2 regions of the Streptomyces sp. NPDC027189 genome follow, and region 1 is predicted to be linked to the other one. Evidence: riboswitches for the same ligand, from Rfam matches in the RefSeq annotation. Region 1 holds a riboswitch; the other holds the start of a gene.
The links. A riboswitch is a leader RNA that binds a small molecule or an ion and turns the genes downstream of it on or off. The one in region 1 is predicted to bind ZMP and ZTP.
Positions count from the first base shown of each region.

Region 2: linked by a shared signal. The riboswitch ahead of ACZ4RZ_RS03270 (glycine hydroxymethyltransferase) and the one ahead of ACZ4RZ_RS19630 (bifunctional 5,10-methylenetetrahydrofolate dehydrogenase/5,10-methenyltetrahydrofolate cyclohydrolase) in region 1 are both predicted to bind ZMP and ZTP.

Region 1 is NZ_JBVHRI010000007.1:228,544-232,919, forward strand. It holds gene ACZ4RZ_RS19625 (CU044_5270 family protein) at 1-815, shown strand, start outside; gene ACZ4RZ_RS19630 (bifunctional 5,10-methylenetetrahydrofolate dehydrogenase/5,10-methenyltetrahydrofolate cyclohydrolase) at 862-1,710, opposite strand; ZMP/ZTP riboswitch at 1,734-1,820, opposite strand; gene ACZ4RZ_RS19635 (hypothetical protein) at 1,919-2,578, opposite strand; gene ACZ4RZ_RS19640 (molybdopterin cofactor-binding domain-containing protein) at 2,639-4,376, opposite strand, start outside.
Region 2 is NZ_JBVHRI010000001.1:717,554-721,929, reverse strand. It holds gene ACZ4RZ_RS03280 (glutathionylspermidine synthase family protein) at 1-658, shown strand, start outside; gene rocD (ornithine--oxo-acid transaminase) at 678-1,892, opposite strand; ZMP/ZTP riboswitch at 2,050-2,137, shown strand; gene ACZ4RZ_RS03270 (glycine hydroxymethyltransferase) at 2,169-3,614, shown strand; gene ACZ4RZ_RS03265 (hypothetical protein) at 3,638-4,351, opposite strand.

The sequences.
Region 1 (4,376 bases):
GGACCGCGGCGGTCGTCGGCGTGGTCGTCCTCGCCCTCACCCTGTCGGGACCGACCACTGCCCCCGCCGTGGCCGCCCCGCGCCCGCTGGTCATCGAGGCGGGCTCCACCCCCGTCCCCCTGGACCGGCTCGCCGACCGCGCGGCGGCATCCGACAGCGCGCTCCCGCTGCGCCAGGGCACCCACGTCCAGACCTGGAGCCTGAGCATGACCTCGGGACCCGAGGCCCGGCCACCGATCACGCTCCCCGAGGAACGCGTCGTCCGCTGGAAGGCCGACGGCAGCCACACCGAACTCGTCGTGGCGACCGACCCGCGCCATCCCGGCACGCCGGTCATCACCGACGCCGACCCCGTTCCGCGCACGGTCGAGGACGGCCATGTGCTCAGCAGGCAGACGTACCCTCCGAGTTGGAGCGACGCGCCGCCCCAGGCGCGACCGCCGCACGACGCCGAGCGGCTGCGCGCCTACCTCGAGGAGATCGACCCGATCGAGGCGATGGACACGACGCAACTCCTCGACGCCGTCGCCGACTTGCTGGACAACTGGACGCTCGGTGCCGGCGAGACCGCCGCGCTGGCCCATGTCCTCGCCGACGCGAAGGGGCTGCGCCCGGTCGGAGCGGTCACCGACCGGCTGGGCCGCAAGGGACAGGCGTACGTGTACGACGACAAGGCCCACTCCGGCCGCCGGATGCTGATCCTGGACCCGGCGACCGGCGCCGTTCTCGGCCTTGAGGACACGGTCACCAAGGCCGATCCCGAGTACGGCGTCAAGGCCGGCGATGTGATGTCGTACCGGGCGTGGATGCGCTGATCGACCCAAAAGTTCACAAAGGCCCCAAAGTCTCCAAAGTGTGTGCTCAGAGGCCGAGTTGGCGCTCGGCCCCGGTCACCGTCTGCTCCAGCAGGACCGCGATGGTCATCGGGCCGACGCCACCCGGCACGGGGGTGATCAGACCGGCCCGGGTGACGGCGGTGTCGAAGTCGACGTCGCCGACGTTCCCGGGGTTGTAGCCCGCGTCGATCACGACGGCTCCCGGCTTGATGTCCTCGCCGCGGATCAGCCGGGGACGCCCTACGGCGGCCACTACGATGTCCGCCTCGCGCACCGCGGAGGACAGATCCGCCGTACGCGAATGGCAGTACGTCACCGTCGCGTCGCGCCCGAGCAGCAGCATGCCGACCGGCTTGCCGAGGATCGCGCTGCGGCCCACGACGACGGCCCGCCTGCCGGCCGGGTCCACGTCGTACTCGTCGAGGAGCCGCATGATGCCGCCGGGCGTGCAGGACACGAAGCCGGGCAGGCCGAAGCTCATCGCCGAGTAGGAGCTCAGCGTCACTCCGTCGACGTCCTTCTCCGGCGCGATGGCCTCGAACGCCGCGCGCTCGTCGATGTGCGGTCCGACCGGGTGCTGGAGCAGGATGCCGTGCACGGTCGGGTCGCCGGACAGCGCCTCGAGCGTGGCGACCAGTTCGGCCGTCGTGGTGTCGGCGGGCAGGGCGACGTGCCGCGAATCGATACCTGCCTTGCGGCTGCGGTTCTGCTTCATCCGTACGTAGGTGACCGAGGCGGGGTCCTCGCCGACGAGCACCGTCGCCAGACACGGAGCCGCACCCGTATGGTCCTTGAGGTCGGCCGCACGCTTGGCTGTCTCCTCGACGATGCGGCGCGCGAGACCGGTGCCGTCCATGAGCTGGGCCTGGGACATGTGCTCCTCCTGAGCGTTGTCGACACAATCGCCCAGGCGCGCGGCAAAGACCCATTCGTCAGACCGCTCCCCGGTGGTACCCCACCTCAGCGCCAGTCACGGCCCGCCGACCAGGGTAGCTTGTGCGATTACCTGCCGGCACCGCTCGACGCAGGCGGGGCCGTGGGATCGGCGCCGGTCAGGAACCCGTTGGCCTGCGGCTCGATCGTCACGGCTCCGATGCCTCCGGCCCAGCGGGCGATCTCCCGGGTCGGCGCGGCGGCTCCGGCCTCGTCGCCCGCGTCGCGGGCCGGCACCGCCAGGAGCATCTGCTGACGCAGGGTGCCGGGGACGGCGCCTGCCCGGGCGCCGAGGGCGGTCGCCCGACTCCAGCGTTCCCGCGCCGGTGCGTGGTCGCCGCGGTCGTGGTCGTGATCGCCGAGGTGCCGCAGCGCCTCGCGCGACAGGAGGTCGTCGCCCGACTCGCCCGCGCGCCGGGCGACCTCGTAGTGGGCGGGGAGACGCCCCGCTCGGCGAAGAGATTGTCGGCGATCAGGCCCAGATACATCTCGGCCCAGTCTCGGCGCACGGTGTCCGCGCCACGGTGGCGCAGGTTCCCGGCGCGGCGGCGCAGCGCGGCGAGCGCCTCCGGGTTCTTGCCGTCGGGACCGGTGCGGAACGCACCGTCGACGCGGACCAGGCCCAGGTAGTCGTGGCGCAGCCGGAGGAAGTCCAGGCCCCAACGGGCGTCGAGGCCGGACTCGTCGAAGACTTTGTCCGCGGCATCGAGCCCAGCCCCCGCCAAGGCGGTCCCGCCGAACCAGTCACTCTCCAGCGCGACTTCGGCCGCCGCCAGGGCTATCCGGGCGCGAGCCCGTGCCTCGGTCACAACGGCCGACTCCAGCAGCCTCGTCGCGCGTTTCCCCCGGCTGCCGATCCTCAACTCGCGTCAGGTGTCCATCGGTGGCAGCCCGGGCAACACCTTCTCGATCGTGATGGGGAAGTCGCGCACGCGCACCCCGGTGGCGTTGAACACCGCGTTCGCGACCGCCGCACCGGCCCCGCAGATGCCCACCTCACCGACGCCCTTCGCGCCCAGGACGTTGGCCTTGTCGTCGTACCCGTCGAGGACGACGGCGTCGACGTCGGGGATGTCGGCGTGGACCGGCACCAGGTATTGGGCGAGATCCCGGTTGACGAAGGCGCCGGATCGCGGGTCGACGACGGCCTCTTCTTCGAGGGCCGCGCCGGCCCCCCAAATCATGCCGCCGATCAGCTGAGAGCGGGCGGTCTTCGCGTTGAGTACGCGTCCCACCGAGAACACGCCCAGCATCCTCCGCAGACGGATCTCGGCGGTGTCCGCGTCGACCCCCACTTCAGCGAAATGGGCCCCGTAGGTGTTGATCGAGTAGGCCGCGTAGTTCGGATCATCGCCCATGAAGCGGGTCTCGCCCTCCGCCTCCACACCTTCAGGATGGTTGCGTGCGACGATCTCGCTCAGCGACTCGGACGCGCCCCCGATGCGTACATTGCCGTCGGAGAACACGGCGTCTGCCGGGTCCAGGCGGTGCAGCGGGGAATGCGCGTCGTCGCGCGCCGCGGCCAGCAGCTTCTCACGCAGGGTCGCGCACGCCCGGTCGACCGCGGTGCTCGAGTTGGTGGCGCCCCACGAGCCACCGGACCCCCAGCTGGTGGGAAACTCGGAACGCCCGAGCTCAATGCGCACTCGATCGGGCGGCAGTCCGAGCCCGTCGGCAGCGACCTGCGTCAGGACGGTGTACGTGCCCGTGCCGAGGTCCGTCATGTCCGTCTGGACGACGGCGGTGCCGTCCGCCTGCAACCGCACCCGCACCGTCGTCGGCCCTTGGAAATGCCCGCGGATGGCGGCCGCCATGCCGTAGCCGACCAACCAGCGTCCCTCGCGCACACTCGCCGGGGTGGCGGGGCGGTGCTCCCAGCCGAACAGGCGCGCGCCTTCGCGCAGGCAGTCGACCAGGTGCCGGTCGCTGTACGGCACGTCTCGCTCGGGATCGACGGTGGGCTCGTTGCGGATCCGCAGCTCGACCGGGTCCATCCCGAGTGCATGTGCCAGCTCGTCCATCGCCGACTCCACCGCCAGCAGGCCCGGCGCTTCGCCCGGCGCGCGGACATCTGTCCCGGGCGGCAGATCGAGGGGCGTCAGCCGGTGGCTCGTCAACCGGTGGGGTGCGGCGTAGAGGCTGCGGGTCGTGGCGGCGGTCTGCTCTGCGTACTCGATGTCGGGGTTGGTGTGCATGGTGACCTCGTGCGCGAGCGCAGCCAGCCGTCCGTCGCGCGCCGCGCCCAGCCGAACGCGCTGGCTCGATGTGGGGCGCATGCCGATGAGCTGGAAGATCTGCTGCCGGGTCAGCGCGACCTTGACCGGTTGGCACAACTCGCGAGCGGCGAGCGCTGCGAGGATCGTCTCGGAATGAATGCCCAGCTTGGAGCCGAATCCCCCGCCGACGAAGGGGGTGACGATGTGGATCCGCGCCGGGTCGATGCGAAGCGTGCCGGCGATCGAGGCCTGCGCCGCATCGACGATCTGGCAGCTGACGTAGACGACGAGGTCCTCGCCACGCGGCTCCACCAGGCACGCGTTCGGTTCCATCGGCATCGAGAACTCGTATGGCGTTGTGTAGTGCTGGTCGACTCGGACCGCCGCGTTG
Region 2 (4,376 bases), on a different contig from region 1:
CTTCGCGCACTCCGCCGCCGACGAACTGGGCGAGGACCTGATGACGGTCGCCTATCTGAAGGAGACCGCGGAGCAGGCCGGCCTCGACACCGACTGGATCTCGATGGAGGAGATCGGCTGGGACCCCCTCTCCGGCCGCTTCGTCGACAACCAACTCCGCTTCATCCGCAGCTGCTTCAAGCTCTACCCCTGGGAGTGGCTCACCGCCGACCGTTTCGCCGACCACGTCCTGGACACCCTCGACAACGGCGGCGGCACGGGCAGCACCCTGTGGATCGAGCCCGCCTGGAAGATGCTCCTCTCCAACAAGGCCCTCCTCGCCATCCTCTGGGAGCTCTACCCGGACCACCCGAACCTGCTCCCGGCCTACCTCGACGGCCCACGCGAGCTGGCGCGCACCAAGGGTTACGTCGCCAAGCCCCTCCTCGGCCGCGAGGGCGCGGGGGTGACGGTGCACGAGCCGGGCGCCGCCCCCGTCGTACGCCACGAAGAGCCCTGCTGCTACCAGGAACTGGCGCCCCTGCCCGCCTTCGACGGCAACCGTGTCGTCCTCGGCGCCTGGGTCGTCGAGGACGAGTCCGCGGGCCTCGGCATCCGCGAGTCCTCCGGCCTGATCACCGACGAGTACGCCCGCTTCCTGCCGCACGTCATCCTCTAGCGCCAGGAGCGCGAAGCCGCTACGCCCCCAGTACGCCGCGGAGCTGGGCGAGCCCCCAGTCCAGGTCCTCCTTGCTGATGACCAGGGGCGGGGCGATCCGAATCGTGACGCCGTGGGTGTCCTTGACGAGGACGCCCCGGTCCATGAGCTTCTCGGAGATCTCCCGCCCCGTGCCGTAGGCCGGGGCGATGTCGATCCCCGCCCACAGGCCGCGCCCGCGCACCTGTGTGACATGGCCGGTGTCCGTCAGCAGCCCCAGCTCATGGTGCAGATGCTCGCCGAGCTCGGCGGCCCGCCGCTGGAACTCGCCCGACCGCAGCATCGCGATCACCTCCAGCGCCACCGCACAGGCCAGCGGATTCCCCCCGAACGTCGACCCGTGCTCCCCGGGCCGGAACACCCCGAGCACCTCACTGGACGACACCACGGCCGAGGCCGGTACGACCCCACCGCCGAGCGCCTTGCCGAGCACATACATGTCGGGCACCACACCCTCGTGCTCACAGGCGAACGTACGCCCGGTCCTGCCCAGGCCCGACTGGATCTCGTCCGCGATGAACAGGACATTCCGCTCCCGCGTCACCTCCCGCACTCCCTGGAGATAACCGGGCGGCGGCACCAGCACCCCCGCCTCGCCCTGAATCGGCTCCAACAGCACGGCGACCGTCTCCTCGGTGACCGCCTCGCGCAGCGCCGCCAGATCCCCGTACGGCACGATGTCGAAACCCGGCGTGAACGGGCCGAAGTCCGCCCGCGCCTCCGGGTCCGTGGAGAAGCTGATGATCGTCGTCGTACGGCCGTGGAAGTTGTCGCTCGCCGCGACGATCCTCGCTCTGCCGTCCGGGACGCCCTTGACCCGGTACCCCCACTTCCGGGCCGTCTTCACCGCGGTCTCCACCGCCTCCGCGCCCGTGTTCATCGGCAGCACCATCTCCATGCCGCACAGTGCCGCCAGCTCCCGGCAGAAGTCCGCGAACCGGTCGTGATGGAACGCCCGCGACGTCAGCGTCACCCGCTCCAGTTGCGCCTTCGCCGCGTCGAGCAGCCGCCGGTTGCCATGTCCGAAATTCAGCGCCGAGTATCCGGCCAGCAGGTCGAGGAAGCGGCGCCCCTCGACATCGGTCATCCAGGCCCCGTCCGCCGTCGCCACGACGACCGGCAGCGGGTGGTAGTTGTGCGCGCTGTGCGCGTCGGCCGAGGCGATGAACGCCTTCGTCGTCTCCGTAGCGGTCACGGGATCTCCGTTTCTTGACGCGCGGCACGAGGGGCGCGTGTCCCCGGGCACGGGGGAGTGGTGCCCGCGAGTGGCGGGCGGCTTGTGGCCTATTTCCTATCGTCGCTCGCATGGTGGACTCGGGAACCCGGCCGTCCGGCGCGCCCGGTAGGCTGACCGGCGGGGCCGTGACTGGCGCGCTGGGATGGGACCGACCATCGGGGAGCGGCCCCAGCAACTGTGTGCCGTGCGCCTGGGCCGACCCGTGAACGCTGAACGCCACGTCCGGAGGCCGTCATGCCAGAGCCCCTTTCCACCGAATCCACCGCCTTCCGCAGCGCTCTCGACGTGATCCGGGCCGTGGAGCCCCGGGTCGCCGACGCCATCGGCCAGGAAATCGCCGACCAGCGCGACATGCTCAAACTGATCGCCTCCGAGAACTACGCCTCCCCGGCCACCCTCCTGGCCATGGGCAACTGGTTCAGCGACAAGTACGCCGAGGGCACTGTCGGCCGCCGCTTCTACGCCGGCTGTCGCAACGTCGACACTGTCGAGGCCCTCGCCGCCGAGCACGCCCGCGAGCTCTTCGGCGCCGAGCACGCCTACGCCCAGCCGCACTCCGGCATCGACGCCAACCTCGTCGCCTTCTGGGCCGTCCTCGCCGCCCGGGTGGAGGCCCCGGCTCTCGCCAAGGCCGGTGTCCGCAACGTCAACGACCTCTCCGAGGCCGACTGGGCCGAGCTGCGCCAGGCCTTCGGCAACCAGCGCATGCTCGGCATGTCCCTGGACGCCGGCGGTCACCTCACCCATGGCTTCCGCCCGAACATCTCCGGCAAGATGTTCGACCAGCGCTCCTACGGCACCGACCCCGCCACCGGCCTCATCGACTACGAGGCCCTGCGCACCTCCGCCCGTGACTTCAAGCCGCTGATCATCGTCGCCGGCTACTCCGCCTACCCCCGCCTGGTGAACTTCCGCATCATGCGGGAGATCGCCGACGAGGTCGGCGCGACCCTGATGGTCGACATGGCGCACTTCGCCGGTCTCGTCGCGGGCAAGGTCCTCACCGGCGACTTCGACCCGATCCCGCACGCCCAGATCGTCACCACCACCACACACAAGTCACTGCGCGGCCCGCGCGGCGGCATGGTGCTGTGCGACGAGACCCTCGCCGAGCAGGTCGACCGCGGCTGCCCGATGGTCCTCGGTGGCCCCCTTCCCCATGTCATGGCCGCCAAGGCCGTCGCACTCGCCGAGGCCCGTCGCCCCGAGTTCCGCGACTACGCACAGGCCGTCGTCGACAACTCCCGCGCCCTCGCCGAGGGCCTGATGCGTCGCGGCGCCACGCTGGTCACCGGCGGCACCGACAACCACCTCAACCTGATCGACGTCGCCTCCTCCTACGGCCTCACCGGCCGCCAGGCCGAGTCCGCCCTGCTCGACTCGGGCATCGTCACCAACCGCAACGCCATCCCCGCAGACCCGAACGGCGCCTGGTACACCTCCGGCATCCGCATCGGCACGCCCGCGCTGACCACCCGTGGTCTGGGCACGGCCGAGATGGACGAGATCGCCGGTCTGATCGACCGCGTCCTCACCGCCGCCGAGCCCGGCACCACGGCCAAGGGCAGCCCGTCCAAGGCCCAGCACGTCCTGGACCCGAAGATCTCCGACGAGATCGCCCACCGCGCCACCGACCTGCTCGCCGGCTTCCCGCTCTACCCGGAGATCGACCTCGGCTGACGCACCCGGCACCTCACCGGGGGCTACAAGTCGATCAGCTCCTGCCGTGGTTCCCGCGGCGGTCCGGCAGCTTCATGCCGGGCCGCCGCGCGGCGTATCAGAAGGGTGCCGCCGACTCCGATCACCAGGCCGGCCGCCAGCCCGGGTATCGCCCACCCCGCACCCTCCACCGCATGCGCGTCCGAGCCGGCCACCGATGTGCTTACGGAGCCGAACAGCCTTCCCTGCTCCGCCAACTGCTCGAACACCGAACGCGGTGCCCGATGCCAGCGGATGTCGTCGTCCTCCACGTCGGGTGAAGGATCCGACCGCACCCACGGCGTCCCGTCCGCCGCGACGAACACCTGATCCTGGCGCTCGATGGCGACATCGCCGCCGGGCGCCCTCTGGGTCTGAGGCCAGCCCCCGACCCCGGTCAGCCCCCAGATCACCGTGGCCCGCACTTTCGGGAAGCGGCCCGCCACCCAGGCCTCGGGCACCCGCTCCGTCCCCGTGTACTTGGGCGACAGCAACCGCCAGAGCCGTACGAAGTCCCCCTCCCCGGAGCGCAGGGCGGTCGTGCGCCCCGTGTCACCGGCGATGACCAGGGCCAGATCCGGGGTGTCGGCCTTCGCGTACGGAGCGGTGCCCGTCGAGGCGTGGGCCCCCGGTGCACCGAGCGCGACCAGTGCCACGGAAACCAGAGACAGGAGCCATAACCTCGCACTCGCCCGTCCGACCCGGAACCTTCCCCTCATTCGTCCCCCTCGTCAGCCGTCTCCT